Regions from separate parts of the Lutispora sp. QWL-02 genome, predicted to be linked through region 1. Evidence: riboswitches for the same ligand, from Rfam matches in the RefSeq annotation. Region 1 holds a riboswitch; the other holds the start of a gene.
What was found. Region 1 has a riboswitch for S-adenosylmethionine ahead of metK (methionine adenosyltransferase). Riboswitches for the same ligand answer to the same signal wherever they lie in the genome.

Region 2: another riboswitch for S-adenosylmethionine. It lies ahead of AC4HCY_RS01835 (methionine ABC transporter ATP-binding protein); the one in region 1 lies ahead of metK (methionine adenosyltransferase).

What each region holds. Positions count from the first base shown of each region.
Region 1 covers NZ_CM177762.1:4,078,446-4,086,398, reverse strand. Annotated here, with positions in the region: gene flgF (flagellar basal-body rod protein FlgF) at 1-546, shown strand, start outside; gene flgG (flagellar basal-body rod protein FlgG) at 559-1,353, shown strand; gene AC4HCY_RS19465 (rod-binding protein) at 1,373-1,735, shown strand; gene fabZ (3-hydroxyacyl-ACP dehydratase FabZ) at 1,737-2,165, shown strand; gene yyaC (spore protease YyaC) at 2,267-2,785, opposite strand; tRNA gene AC4HCY_RS19450 (tRNA-Pro) at 3,062-3,137, shown strand; tRNA gene AC4HCY_RS19445 (tRNA-Val) at 3,147-3,222, shown strand; gene AC4HCY_RS19440 (ABC transporter ATP-binding protein) at 3,359-4,084, shown strand; gene AC4HCY_RS19435 (putative ABC transporter permease subunit) at 4,077-5,717, shown strand; tRNA gene AC4HCY_RS19430 (tRNA-Tyr) at 5,783-5,867, shown strand; SAM riboswitch class I at 5,953-6,051, shown strand; gene metK (methionine adenosyltransferase) at 6,319-7,509, shown strand; gene AC4HCY_RS19420 (helix-turn-helix domain-containing protein) at 7,754-7,953, shown strand, end outside.
Region 2 covers NZ_CM177762.1:446,338-454,290, reverse strand. Annotated here, with positions in the region: gene AC4HCY_RS01855 (HutP family protein) at 1-124, shown strand, start outside; gene AC4HCY_RS01850 (ABC transporter substrate-binding protein) at 373-1,413, shown strand; gene AC4HCY_RS01845 (ABC transporter permease) at 1,461-2,306, shown strand; gene AC4HCY_RS01840 (ABC transporter ATP-binding protein) at 2,281-3,075, shown strand; SAM riboswitch class I at 3,132-3,238, shown strand; SAM riboswitch class I at 3,299-3,406, shown strand; gene AC4HCY_RS01835 (methionine ABC transporter ATP-binding protein) at 3,474-4,496, shown strand; gene AC4HCY_RS01830 (methionine ABC transporter permease) at 4,480-5,148, shown strand; gene AC4HCY_RS01825 (MetQ/NlpA family ABC transporter substrate-binding protein) at 5,669-6,496, shown strand; gene AC4HCY_RS01820 (phosphatase PAP2 family protein) at 6,640-7,953, shown strand, end outside.

The DNA of each region.
Region 1 (7,953 bases):
ACAAGTGTAGTGGCTACCGACTTTACCCAAGGCCATCATGATCCTACGGGGAATCCTTTGGATGTTGCCATATCCGGCAAAGGCTTTCTGGCGGTAGAAGCAAACGGCGGGGAAAGGTATACCCGTGACGGCAGCTTTGTCATAGATGCAGAAGGCTATCTGGTCAATAAAGACGGCTATAAGGTTTTAGGGGAAAAGGGCTACATAAAAATCAGCGGTGAAGATATAAAAATAAATGAAAAAGGTGAAATAACATCGGACGGCGTACTTATTGACAGGCTGAAGCTTGTAGATTTTCAGGATTATAGTGCTTTGATGAAGGAAGGAGATAATCTCTACACTATAATTTCTCAAGAATGGGCCGATAATGATAAGGCTTTCGAAGGCACTGTCCGACAGGCCTTTATCGAAGGCTCCAATGTAAATTCGGTGAGGGAGATGGTAGATATGATAGCCATGCTCCGTACTTATGAAGCAAATCAAAGGCTTATAAAAGCCCATGACGAGTTATTGGGCAAGGCAGTAAATGAAGTAGGAAGATTATAGGAGGTATGAATCATGATGAGAGCGCTTTGGACTGCAAGCACAGGCATGACAGCTCAACAGCTTAACGTAGATAATATATCCAACAATCTGGCCAATGTGAACACAGTGGGCTACAAGAAATCAAGGGCAGAGTTCAAGGACCTTCTATACGAAACCCTGGAGAGAGAAACCGTGAGGGATGGAGAAGGCAAGCCTGTAAGTGTACAGGTAGGCCACGGAGTCAGGACTGCCGCTATAAATAAGTTCTTTACCACAGGAAATCTTGAGCAGACCTCGAATCCCTATGATTTGGCCATAGACGGCCAGGGCTTTTTCAAGGTTATAGGGCCCAATGGTGAAGAATTATATACCAAGGATGGAAGCTTCAAGGTGTCCATAGAGGACGATTCGGCAAGGCTGGTCACCTCTGACGGATATTATATTCAGGGTGACGGCGGAGAAATAGATTTGGGCACTGATATGAAGCAGGTCATAATCGATGAAGCGGGCAATATTGTAGTTAAAAGAACGGATGATACCTTGGAGGAGCTGGGAAGCTTGGTCATAACAACCTTTGCTAATCCTGCAGGCCTGGAAAGTGTCGGCAGCAATTTCTATAAAGCTACCGGCGCCAGCGGACAGCCTGTAGATACAGCCAATGACGGTTCAGGCGGATCTATACTTCAGGGATTTTTGGAATACTCAAATGTCCAAATAGTTGAGGAAATGGTAAAACTGATCCAGGCGCAAAGAGCCTATGAAATAAATTCTAAATCCATACAGACTGCAGATGAGATGCTTGGTCTGGCTAATAATCTGAGAAGATAGGATTTAAGAGGTGGAAATATTGATAAATCCCATTAATTCGGACAATAATATACAAATGAAGGCAGCTTTGGACAATGCTAAAGCCACGCAGGACCAATCCTTCGAAGAAATGCTGCAGAAGGCATCAGCCGGCAAGGATGAAGCAAAGCTTAGGGAAGCATGTGCAAATTTGGAGTCCGTATTTTTGAATATGATGTTTAAAAGCATGAGGAACACCGTAGAAAAATCAGACCTCATGGGTGAAAGCTTTGCTACCGGAGTTTATGAAGATATGCTCTATGAAAAATTTGCAGAGGAGGCCTCCAAGGGCAAGGGCCTGGGCTTGGGAGAACTGCTGTACAAGCAGCTGTCGGCAAATATCAAGATAGATGAAGAGGAATAACATGCTGGACATAAAAGAAATACAGAAAATAATACCTCATAGATATCCTTTCCTTTTGGTGGATAAGATTGTTGAAATCGAATACGGCAAAAGAGCTGTAGGCATTAAAAATGTTACTATGAACGAACCTTTCTTTCAAGGTCATTTCCCCGGCAATCCCATTATGCCGGGTGTTTTGATAGTGGAGGCCATGGCACAGGTAGGGGCGGTTTCCATACTGGCTATGGAGGAGCACAAGGGCAAATTGGCTGTATTCACGGGAATAGATGGACTTAGGTTTAAAAGACAGGTCATACCTGGTGATATTCTGCGAATGGAAGTCACCATGATAGCGATGAAGCGCGGAATAGGCAAGGCTAAGGCTGAAGCTTACGTGGGAGAGCAGCTTGCTGCCTCAGGGGAGCTTATGTTTGCGATAATCAACGGATAAGACAGGGAGACGGCAACCACTGAAAGGCACGGGAATCTCACGAAAAATCCCCAGAGCTCGTTACCTCAGTTTCTGAGCTCTGAGTTCTGAATCCTGAGTTCTTACTTCACAAGAGCCGCATAGATCCCTCGGGTGATGACCTCGGACATCTTCATGATCAGGCTGAGCCTTATGTTGTGCATGGAGAGGAATTCGCCTGATTCTGAAGAATCTACGATGCCTACTATTGATATATCACCTACAGGGGGAAGACTCTTGCCCACACCCTTTCCGGGATGGATAGGGCCATTTTTTATCTGAATGCTGCCGATGCTGTCTTCGTTGCCAAGGCACGCATCGACAGCTATTATTTTATGATCCGGATATTTTTTCTTGATATCATATACATTTTTAGACAAGTTTACCGCATGTACCGGATCATCCAGGGTTCCTATCACGGGAATTCCCAAATTTAATTTGCTGAGAAAGGTGCCTGTGAGCGGGCCTAAGCAATCTCCTATATATCTGTCGGTACCTATGCAAAATACAAGGCAGCTGCCTTTGATATGACGGTTCAGATAACTTGCCAAGATTATATGGGAATCTCTTTGAAAATAATAGGCTTTTGAACACTCCTCCAATATTACCCCTCCTGCCATTGCAAAACGCCGTGATAACGAGGCGTCAGACTCGTTATAAAATGTATATAGGCAGAAAGCTTGATTTATACATCTGATTTATTTAAATGATTTTGTTTCAGTTATTTAAATGAATTTGACCCAATAGGAAAAATGAATCTTTTGTATGATAAGAGAGCATAATATACTATGAATGAGCATTTATAAGATATTTTTAAATAAAACGCAAATTCCCTATTGAAATTTTACGAATTTTTATATATAATCTAATAGTGTCGTCGGGGTGTAGCGCAGATGGTAGCGTACGTGGTTTGGGACCATGGGGCCGCAGGTTCAAGTCCTGTCACCCCGACCATTTTTATTTGGGCGCATAGCTCAGCTGGGAGAGCATCTGCCTTACAAGCAGAGGGTCATAGGTTCGAGCCCTATTGTGCCCACCATATATGAATTTTAACCGTAGGATTCCCTGCGGTTTTTTATTTTATATTTTATCTATAATATTGATAAAATAATAAAATAAGTGTAGAATACTATTAGATATTTAAATAATCATCTAAATAACTGGAGGTTATGATCTTGATAGAAATAAGCAATGTATCGAAGACTTTCGGGGGCAAAAATAAGGCAGTGGATAATATAAGCCTTGTGATTCCTGATGGTGAAATTATCGGTTTCCTGGGACCTAACGGAGCGGGAAAGACCACTACAATAAAAATGATAACAGGAATTCTAAATAGTGACAGCGGCAGCATCAAGATCAACGGCATAGATATCTCGGAGGAGCCCATCAAGGCAAAGAAGCAGTTTGGCTTTGTGCCTGACAGCCCGGATATGTTCCTGAGGCTCAAGGGAATAGAATACCTCAACTTCATGGCTGATGTTTATGAAGTGCCGTCTCAGGATAGAAAGCCCGAGATCGATAATCTTGCAGAAAGATTCAGTATGGCAGAAGCGCTCTTTGACCAGATTCAAAGCTATTCTCACGGCATGAGGCAGAAGATCGTATTGATGGGCGTATTGCTGCATGAGCCCAGCGTATGGATATTGGATGAGCCTATGACGGGCTTGGACCCCAAGTCATCCTTCATTCTCAAAGAAATGATGAGAGAACATGCTGCCAAAAGCAAGACGGTATTTTTTTCTACCCATGTGCTGGAGGTAGCAGAAAAGATATGCGATAAAGTAGCAATAATCAATAAAGGGAAAATATTGTTTTATGGCTCTATTGAGGAAATGAGGCAGCATTTCAAGGGCGATGAATCCTTGGAAAATATGTTCCTGGAGTTGGTAGAAAATGAATAAGATGTTGAAGCTGGTCAAGATCCTCTTGAAAACAAACTTTAAATTTAATAAAAAATCTATAGCCCTGGGAGCCCTGATAGCTATATCTATGCTTCCCATGGCAGCGCTTATATGGACTGCGGCCTGGGAAGGCTACGGCGTTATGGCGTCGGTAGGGCAGCAGGGTATTATAATGTGGACGGCTATTTCCCTGGTGAGTCTGGTTACATTCATATTGGGCATATTTTTCATCATGGGCGTTTTTTATTACTCCAACGATATCGAGCTGCTGCTCCCTTTGCCATTGAAGCCCTGGCAGATACTTGGAGCCAAGTTTGCATCGGTGCTGGTTTATGAGTATATGACCCAGCTGGTATTTTTTCTCCCGGTGCTGGTTTCCTACGGTATAAAGGATAAAGCAAATTTACTTTATTATATTTATGGGGCCATCGCATATCTGCTTTTGCCTATAGTGCCGCTGGTTTTTTCCTCTTTCTTAAGCATCTTTGTTATGCGAAGCTTTAAATTTGTAAAAAATAAGGATCGGATGAAGACGATTTCGGGTATCGTTGCAATGGCAATGGCCATAGGCTTTAACATGATCATACAGAAATTTTCCGGAAGGCTTGGAAATCCTGAGGATATGATGAAACTGCTTCAGCAGGGGAATAATTCTTTGCTTTCCAAATCCCAGGATATTTTTATAATCAACAGATTTATGACCATGGCCCTGACCGATTACCGTGAGCTGCTGCGCTCCATTGGAAGCATGGCATTGGCTATTGCCGGTGCAGCAGCATTTATAGGACTGTTCTTTTATATTGGCGAAAAGTTTTATTTCAAAGGTGTCATAGGCCTGACAGAGGCAGCTCCGGCCAGAAGACCTAAAAGCGGCGCCGCCAAAATGAGCTTGTACAGGAAGCTCAGCGCTTTAAGGGCTTTCAGAGCAAAGGAGTTAAAGCTGCTTTACAGAAGTCCCGTGTACTTCATGAACTGTATTTTGATGAATTTCCTCTGGCCTGTATTCATACTGATACCTTTCTTTGCCGGAAACGAAGACCTGGGGGATATAAGGGAGCTGGCCAGGTATTTGGAAGATCCCGGCGTATTGCCTTATATTTTTGCAGGGGCAGCCGCTGCGGCTCTCTTCATAGGTGCTTCAAATATGATTTCATCAACGGCTATATCCAGAGAAGGGAAGAGCCTATATGTATCAAAATATCTGCCGGTAGATTATAAGACACAGATAAATGCAAAGGCTCAAACAGGTATACTCATGGGCCTTTTGGGAATGATAATGGCTTTCATAGTGCTCTGGCTTGTGTTCTCCTTTCCCATATATTTGATTTTTGCGGCGCTTTTGATGAGCTTGCCCTGCATCTTCTTTATAAACTATGCAGGAATCATGATAGACCTGAAATTCCCCAAATTAAATTGGGACAATGAGCAAAAAGCCGTAAAGCAGAATATGAACGGATTGCTGAATATGTTGATCAGTGTAGCTTTCGGAGCTTTGAATTTCGGCTTGGTTGTCTGGTTAAGGCTTGACTATATTTACGCTTTTATTATGATTTTCGGCTTTTATATCATAGCGGATATGCTGCTGTATAAATTTGTAACCTCATACGGATCAAGGCTGTATAAGGAGTTGTAATAAATTTCAACAAAAATAATGTTGACAAAAGCTATGCATCTGTTGTATTATAGACTTTGTCACGTGGGGAAATTCCCGAGCGGCCAAAGGGGGCAGACTGTAAATCTGTTGTCTCAGACTTCGGTGGTTCGAATCCACCTTTCCCCACCATTTTAAGACAAAAACCCGAAAGGGCTTTTTTGTTGACTTTTTTGGACAAATGTGCTAATATACTTTTGCAAACTGAATAAAGGTTACCTTATCAAGAGAGGTGGAGGGAAGGGCCCTATGAAACCCGGCAACCGGCATTGAGCGCGGTGCCAATTCCTGCAGGATTGTTCCTGAAAGATGAGGATATATTTTCGTTATGAAAATGAGCTTCTCATCAGGGAAGCTTTTTTTAATGCCGATTATGGGCAGATAGGGGGAAACGGAGAACACGGATTTTTACACTGAAAGAGGAACGACTGAAGGATCTTTTCGTGTTGGGAAAGATTCCGTGTTAATCCGTGTTTTCCGTTCTCTTAAACCCGTAAGGAATACCCTAATGCTAGAGGCTAGCAGCCAGAAGCTAGAGGCTGACCTTAAAGTAATACCCTAGAGAAAAAAAGGAGGAGATAAAATGGTAAGAAAGCTGTTTACTTCTGAATCTGTAACTGAAGGACATCCGGATAAAGTCTGTGATCAAATATCAGATGCAGTATTGGATGCTATAATGGAACACGACCCGATGGGAAGGGTTGCCTGCGAGGTCACCGCAACTACAGGTCTTGTACATGTAATGGGAGAAATAACCACTAATTGTTATGTGGATATCCAGAAAATCGTGAGGGAGACCGTGGAGGAGATAGGATATACGAGGGCAAAGTTCGGCTTTGACGCGGATACCTGCGGCGTGATCACTTCGATTCACGAACAGTCTACAGATATTGCAATGGGGGTTGACAAGGCGCTGGAAGCCAAAAAAGGAGAAATGAGCGAAGCTGATGTCGCTGCCATCGGAGCCGGAGATCAGGGAATGATGTTCGGTTATGCCTGTGATGAAACTCCCGAACTGATGCCTATGCCTATATCCTTGGCCCATAAACTGGCCAGAAAGCTGGCCCAAGTAAGAAGAGACGGTGTTTTGGATTATTTGAGGCCTGACGGAAAAACCCAGGTCACTGTTGAATATATTGATGATAAGCCTGTAAGGGTTGATACCATAGTGGTTTCCACCCAACACAGCCCTGATGTGGATCAGGCCACCATAGAGAAGGATATGATAGAGCATGTCATAAAGCCTATCATACCCAAGAATATGCTTGATGATAAAACCAAGTACTATATCAACCCCACCGGCAGGTTTGTAATAGGCGGACCTCATGGAGATTCGGGCTTGACAGGGAGAAAGATAATCGTAGATACTTATGGCGGATATGCAAGGCACGGAGGCGGAGCTTTCTCCGGCAAAGATCCCACCAAGGTTGACCGTTCGGCTTCCTATGCAGCAAGATATGTGGCAAAGAATGTGGTGGCTGCAGGCCTGGCTTCCAAATGTGAGGTGCAGCTTGCCTATGCAATAGGAGTTGCGAAGCCTGTATCAGTCCTTATCGAAACCTTCGGCACCGGAAAGATTGCCGATGATAAAATATCTGAGATAGTTTCCCGGGTATTTGATTTAAGGCCTGCTGCAATAATAAGGGATTTGGATTTGAGAAAACCCATATATAGAAAGCTGGCAGCCTACGGTCATATGGGCAGAACAGATTTAGGAGTGTCCTGGGAGAAAACCGATAAAGCCGATATATTGAAAAAAGAAGCAGGCATATAGAACAAAAACCTCTGAGAGAATACGAGTAGTCATAAGGACAACTTGTGAACCGAGGGTCAAGGTAAACTGAATACGAGAAAAAGCCATATCAATTCTATAACAGTTTTGATATGGCTTTTCTTTGTGTACAAAACAAGATTCGAAATTTGCGAATTTGCAAATTCAAATTTGAGTTGTGAAAAATTAAAATCAGTTATATAATATTACCTATAAGAAAACTGTTGGAAACAGAAAGGTGAATACCATGAAATTTTCGTATAAAAAGCTTTGGAAAATGCTTATAGATAGAGATATGATGAAAAAAGATTTGCTAAAAGAAGCAAAGATAAGCACTGTATCAATGGCAAAGATGGGTAAAAATCAGAATGTCACCACCGATGTGCTGCTCAAGGTTTGCACTGCATTGCATTGTGATATTTCTGATATTATGGAAATTGTGGAAGA
Region 2 (7,953 bases), 880 kb from region 1:
AAAAATAGGCATAGCCAGATCCGGTGAACATCTGAGCATATGTATATTCATGAGCATGGGTGTGCTGCATCTCAACGACGTTGTTATTGGTCTGGCACATCGGGCCGTGCCGGATTTTAAATAATATTGGAATATTTAAAATATTCCAATATTATTTTTTTATTGACATTTCGCTTTTTATCTAATACAATCTTATTTATATTTATTAAAATTGTAGTTTGGTAGAATGGTAGTTTACAGCGTGATATTGCAGAAAAGGACTGGCCTATCATGGTCAGCTTTTTATTATCCACAGGAAGTATAAATATGCTATATTATGACTTGCCTGATGGATATGAAGAAAGACTAAATATATAATTGGAGGATGGTAGTATGGTAGTAAAACAAAAATCATCAATTCTTTTTGTGGTTCTCTTATTGATCATTTCATTATTTTCCGGATGCAGCAATGCAGAAGCACCGGCAAATAATCAAAATCCCGAAACCACAGATCAGACAAACAAAACCAAAGAAATAGGAATAACGCAAATAGTCGAACATCCGGCTTTGGATTCTGCGCGCCTTGGCTTTATTGATGCATTAGCTTCAAAAGGCTTAAAAGATGGTGAGAACCTCAAGGTAGATTTCCAGAATGCCCAGGGTGATATTCCTACAGCTCAGACTATCGCACAAAATTTTGCAAGCAGCAAAAAAGATATGATATTTGCAATAGCAACTCCTACAGCCCAGGCGGCTTATAATGCTACAAAGGATATACCAATACTCATAACTGCTGTTACAGATCCTGTAGATGCAGGTCTTGCAAAATCTCTGGAAAGGTCAGAAACAAATGTCACAGGTACAAGCGATGCTGCGCCTATGGGCAAGCAATTTGAGCTTCTTAAAAAGCTTATACCAAACGCTAAAAATGTAGGTATTTTATATAATACCAGTGAAAGAAATTCAGAAATACAGGTTCAAATGGCAAAGAAAATAGCCGGTGAATACGGCTTGGAAATAATAGCAAGTGGAATTACCAGCACCAATGAAGTGCCTCAGGCTGTTGACTCGCTGAAGGGCAAGATAGACGTGCTATATGTGCCTACAGATAATATGGTGGCTTCATCCATGGCTATAATATCCCAAAAATGCACTGAGAATAATATACCTGTAATAGGTTCGGAAAGAGCCCATGTGGAAGGCGGGGCTCTTGCCACAGAGGGAATAGATTACTACAAGCTAGGCTTCCAGACGGGGCTTATGGCTTTTGAAGTATTGAACGGCGCTAAGACTGAAGATATGCCGATAGAGACTCTATATGAAAAAGACACAGCTCTTACAATAAACTATGATGCTGCAAAGAAATTAAATATTTCCATACCTCAGGAAATAATAGACAAGGCTGAAATCATAAAAGGCGGTGCAGCCAATTGAACAATTTCTGGATAGGGGTATTGGAGCAGGGACTTTTATTTTCTATCATGTCCTTTGGGGTTTATATAACTTATAAAATTTTGGATTTTCCCGATCTGTCCGTTGAAGGCACCTTCCCGCTGGGTGCCTCTGTCACGGCGTTGCTTTTGGTGAAAGGCGCCGATCCCATTCTGGCCTGTATGCTTTCAATGTGTGCAGGCATGGCTGCGGGATTTGTTACAGGAGTGCTGAATGTTAAGTTTAAGATAACAAATCTGCTCTCGGGCATATTGGTGATGATAGGCTTATATTCCATAAATCTGAGGATCATGGGAAAGGCTAATACTCCTTTTTTCAATGCAAAGACTATTTTCTCGGGAGAAATTCCTCCCGTATTTGTGATAATGATATTGGCATTGATCGTAAAGCTGTTTCTTGATTTGATGTTCAAGACGAAGTTTGGTTTTATATTGAAGGCTACCGGTGATAATCATAATATGGTCACATCATTAGGCGTAGATATAGGAGTTATCAAAATAATGGGCATCATGCTTTCAAACGGATTGGTTGCTCTGGCAGGCTCTGTCATGGCTCAGTACCAGAGATTTTCCGATGTAGGAATGGGGAGCGGAATAATAGTTATGGGCCTGGCTTCTATCATAATGGGAGAAACCTTATTAAAAGCTTTCCCTATAATATTTGGGACAGCCTGCGCTCTTTTCGGATCACTGCTTTACAAGGGCAGTATAGCCATAGCCTTGAAGGCCGGCTTGCCTCCCACGGATTTAAAGCTTATAACCTCTGTTATAGTAATAGCTGCCCTGGCGGTTTATAACAGCGGTTTGAAGGTCAAGTTTGGGAGAAATCTACTTTCTGGGGGTGTAAAAGCTGTTACTGATACAAAATCTGCATAAAACCTTTAATAGGGATACAGTCAATGAAAATAAGCTTTTTCAAGGGCTATCCCTGGAAATCAAAGATGGAGACTTTATAACCATCATAGGCAGCAATGGAGCAGGAAAATCCACTTTATTAAACATCATCTCAGGAGGCATACAAAGCGATGAAGGCTCGATCCTGCTCAATAAAAGAGAGATATCCAAAACCCCTGAATATAAAATCAGCAGGCTGATAGGCAGAGTGTTTCAGGATCCTAAAATGGGAACTTCGCCTTCTATGACTGTGCTGGAGAATATGTCTATGGCATGGAATAAAAATAATAGGTACGGATTTTCATGGGGTATTGAAAAAAATAGAATAGCGGACATCAAAGATTCCCTCTCAAAATTATCCTTAGGATTGGAGGATAAGCTTGATGTAAAGGTAGGGCTCCTATCCGGGGGGCAAAGGCAGGCTATGGCCCTTCTGATGGCAGCCATATCAAATCCTTGCCTTTTGCTGCTGGATGAGCATATGGCCGCTTTGGATCCCAAAACCTCTGAGATTATTGCAGGGCTTACAGATAAAATAGTGAAGGAATGCAAAATAACCACACTTATGGTCACCCATAATCTCAAGCAGGCCATAGGTATGGGAAACAGGCTTATAATGATGCACAGAGGTAAAATTATTTTGGATATAAGAGATAAAGATAAAGAGTCCCTCACTGCAGAAAAGCTTTTAGCTTTATTCAGCCAAAAGGAATCGTCAGATATCATCAGCGATCGTTTGATGCTGGCATAAAAAAATAGTTGACATAGTTAAGAGGGCGTATTATACTATTATGTAAATGAATATTTATTCTATCAAGAGAGGTGGAGGGACTGGCCCGATGAAGCCCGACAACCGGCATTCTCATTCGAATGCATCGGTGTCAATTCCAGCAGCACAAGCTGAAAGATAGAAAGGAATTATCCTCTTCTGTTTTTCAGAAGAGTTTTTTTATTGTATAAAATTTAATATTATACTCTTATCAAGAGAGGTGGAGGGACTGGCCCGATGAAGCCCGACAACCGGCATTCTCATTCGAATGCATCGGTGTCAATTCCAGCAGCGTAAAGCTGAGAGATAAGAGAGGTGTGATCCCTCTTTTATCATTGAGGGATTTTTTATTTGTTTCTAACACCGGAGGGGGTACTAAAATGATCGATATAAAAGGCCTTTATAAAACATATACAGGCAAGGAAGGAAATACGGAAGCTCTGAAAAACATTAATCTCAGGATTGAGAAGGGTGATATTTTCGGCATAATAGGCTTAAGCGGAGCAGGAAAATCAACCCTCATCAGATGCATAAACAGGCTTGAAGAGCCTACGAAAGGCAGCATTTTCATTGAGAATAAGGATATCGTTAAGCTGAATGACGGCGAGCTTAGGGATATGAGAAGAAATATAGGAATGATATTTCAGCATTTTAATCTTTTGAGCAGGAAGAATTGCAGAGAAAATATAGCCTTTCCGTTAAAAATAATGAAATATGATAAACGAGAAATGGAGAAACGGGTAGATGAGCTATTGGATATTGTAGATCTAAAGGATAAAAAGTTCTCTTATCCCAGCCAGCTCAGCGGGGGACAAAAGCAAAGGGTAGCAATAGCCAGAGCTTTGGCTACCAACCCTAAAATACTTCTTTGCGATGAAGCTACTTCTGCTTTGGACCCAAATACCACATCTTCCATACTCAAGCTGCTGAAGAGCATAAATGAGACGCTGGGAATAACAATTGTGATGATAACCCATCAGATGGAGGTCATAAAGGAGGTATGCAATAAAGTAGCTGTGATTTCAGATGGAAGTATGGTGGAGCAGGGGAATACCTATGATGTATTTTCAAAGCCGTCTCATCCTATCACAAAGAGCTTTATAAAGGACGTATCCTTAAACATTGACAGAAATATAATAGATGATCCTGAAAATACTGAGGTTGTGAGGATTACATTTTTAGACCACAAGGCAAAAGAGCCGTTGATATATAAAATCATAAAGAATTTCGATATTGAGGCAAACATCCTGGCGGGACAGATGAACAGCATACAAGGAAGAACCTATGGAAATTTGGTTGTAGGCCTCAGGGGAACAGATGAAAAAATAGAGGCTGCAATAGGATACCTAAAGGATGAAGGCGTCATAGTAGAGGAGTTGAAATATAATGGAAGTTCTGATTGAAACAATAAAAAAAATAATGCTTTTAATGCCCAAGCCCCTTTATGAAACTCTATACATGGTGTTTGCATCCACATTGTTTTCGGTTATTTTCGGAATGCCTCTGGGCATCATAACAGCAATATCGGAGGAAGGCAATATTTGGGAAAGAAAGGGCTTGAATAAAGCTTTAAACGGGGTAATAAATATAGCAAGATCCTTCCCCTTCATAATACTGATGATTGCGGTCTTTCCGCTGACAAAGCTCATCGTGGGAAAAAGGATAGGCACAACTGCAGCCATAGTGCCCTTGACCATAGCAGCCATACCCTTTGTAGCCAGGCTCATTGAAAATGCGATAAAGGAGATAAGCCCCGGAATCATAGAAGCAGCCCAATCCATGGGTGCCGACGTAAAGCAGATAGTTTTCAGGGTGATGATACCGGAAGCATTGCCTTCCATAGCATCAGGTATAACCTTGACAATAATAAATCTCATAGGATATTCGGCAATGGCAGGTGCTATAGGGGGCGGGGGCCTTGGAAATTTAGCCATACGATTCGGGTATCAGGGATTCCAAAAAGATGTCATGATAGGAACTGTCATAGTATTGGTCTTAGTGGTTCAGATAATACAGGGCATTGGGAGCAGGATATATAATAAGTTACTGAAATAGATTTACAAAATATAAAAATTGCGAAGCATTTTTTATGGCTGCGAGGCACGGGGTACGGGGCACGGGGCACGTGGATTGAGCAGGACTCTGGAGTCAAGGAGACGGAAACCACTGAAAGACACGAAGATAACACTGAAAAACACTGAAGGGGTTTAATATATGCAATACAAGAGCGATATAACTGATATTTCGGTCATTCTGAGCGTAAGCGAAGAATCTTAGGTATTCCTTATGGTTCTAAGATCCTTCACTACGTTCAGGATGACATATCAGATATAACCTTATTAACACTTTATACAAAGAATAAAATATCCCTCTGTGTAAATCAGTGCTAAATCAGTGTTAATCCGTGTTCCCCGTTCCCTACCCCTGTATGACGCATCATTATACCGACGTGACGCAATGTACAAAAAATATTAAAAATAATTATCGATAATTGATATATATTTTACTGTTTTTCAACCTGGCCAGTTGAAAAACAAAAAATAACTAAGTAAAAATGAAAGGAATGTTTATAAATATGAAAAAGATAATATCACTGGTTTTAGCATTATTATTACTGGCATCCTTGACTATTGGATGCGCACCCAAGGAAGAGGCTGCACCGGCAGCAGCAGAAAATGAGAAGGAAACGGTGCTGAAGGTAGGAGCTACACCAATCCCCCATGCAGAGATATTGGAAGTGGTTAAGCCTTTATTAGAAAAGAAAGGCTTAAAGCTTGAAGTGATCGTTTTTAATGATTATGTTCAACCAAATACAGCACTTGCAGACAAAGAATTAGATGCAAACTTTTTCCAGCATCAGCCCTATTTGGATAATTTCAATAAAGAAAGAGGTTTAAACCTTGTATCTGCAGCTAAGGTTCATGTGGAGCCTTTAGGATTATATTCTAAAAAAATAAATAGCATAACCGAATTAAAAGACGGCAGCACCATAGCTATACCGGATGATGCTACGAATAATGCCAGATCATTGTTATTGCTTCAGGAAAACGGCATTATCAAGCTAAAGGATGGAGGAAGCATAAGTTCTTCGGAAAATGATGTAGTAGAAAACCCCAGAAACCTCAAATTCCAGGCTATTGAGGCTGCACAGCTCCCAAGGGTTCTGGAAGATGTAGATGCTGCCATAATCAATACCAACTTTGCAATTCCGGCAAATCTTAACCCCGTTAAGGATGCATTGCTGATAGAAGACGGAAATTCACCTTATGCCAATACGCTTGTTATAAGAGGCGGAGATGAAGGAAGAGAAGATTTGAAAGAGCTGTCCAATGCATTGAACAGTCCGGAAGTAAAGAAATTTATTGAGGAAAAATATGAAGGAGCAATAATTGCTGCATATTAGTCAAGTTTTTGTAAATCTATAAACGCACAATGAGATTGATCGAACAATAAGACAAAAAACAGAGTTTAGAGTATAATATATAGGTGGCCATTAATAATATAATTTAATGGCTGCCTATATTCTTTGTTTTTGAGGAGAACCGTATGAGTGAGTGGGTAAAGGCAATGGTAGATATAATAGTCCAATATGGAGGCTTTGGACTTTTTATAGTGTCCTTTGCCGAATCTTCATTTTTTCCTATACCTCCGGATTTGATATTGATACCATTGTCTATAATAAATCATGAGCTTGCGTTGTTTTATGCGGCTTTGACCACTTTTTCATCAGTTATAGGAGGGCTATTCGGCTACTATATCGGTGCAAAGGCGGGAAGGCCTATTTTGATGAGATTCTTTGCTGAGGAGAAGATAAAGAGAGTAGAAGAATACTTTGTCAAATATGGAGGATGGGCCGTTGCCATAGCAGGACTCACCCCAATTCCTTACAAGCTTTTCACAATAGCTTCCGGAGTATTTAAGATAAGAAAATCTGTATTTGTAAATGCTTCGATCTTAGGGAGAGGGATCAGATTCTTCGCAGAAGGGGCAATAATCTATATGATGGGAGATCAGGCCCAGAGGATAATAAGCGAATATTTTGATGTGCTTACCGTGGGAATAGCAGCAGCCGGGGCTTTGACATATTTAATATATTATTTGATCAAGAAAAAAAAGTATGGGGAGCACAGGGTATCGGCAGGTTTATTTGCCAGGGGCATCAGCAATAATAAGTATGCAGCAGCTGTTTATAAAAGGCTTGTAAACAATTATGGAGGGTTTATATTTTTGATTCTATCCATTGTTTTGATGTCCTTGTCCTTTGAATTTCTCTTTTTACAGCCCCAATATGAGCTTTTATTATATCTATATATCCCCGTAATTTCTTTGATCATAGGAATATTGTTCTACATCTTTATATTTAGAAACCCAGATAATAGCTTATGGACTTTAAAAAGCCTGCTTAAACATGCGATAGCTGCTGAAATTATTATTTTAGTTTTAGCAGCAGGATTAGCCTATGGTATAGGGAATGATATTGTGGTCCATATGGATCAAACAGTAAACAGCTGGGTAATGCCAATAAGAAGCCCTTCTTTAACAATCATCATGAAAGTGCTAAGCTTTTTTGCATCCTCTGCATTTTTACCCTTTGCCGTTGCATTTTGTTTCTGTTTGCTGGTGCTCAGGTGGAAAAGGCTAAAGTCGGGATTTATACTTTTAATAAATATTCTGGGAGCCAATTTCATTAAAATATTTATTAAAAATATATTCAAAAGAGCAAGGCCCGAGTATGCAATAATAATAGAGAAGGAATACAGCTTTCCCAGCGGCCATTCCCTTATTGGTTTTACATTTTATACAATGCTGGCATATATGGTATTCAAATATTATAATGGACCATATAAGCGCTTAATAACA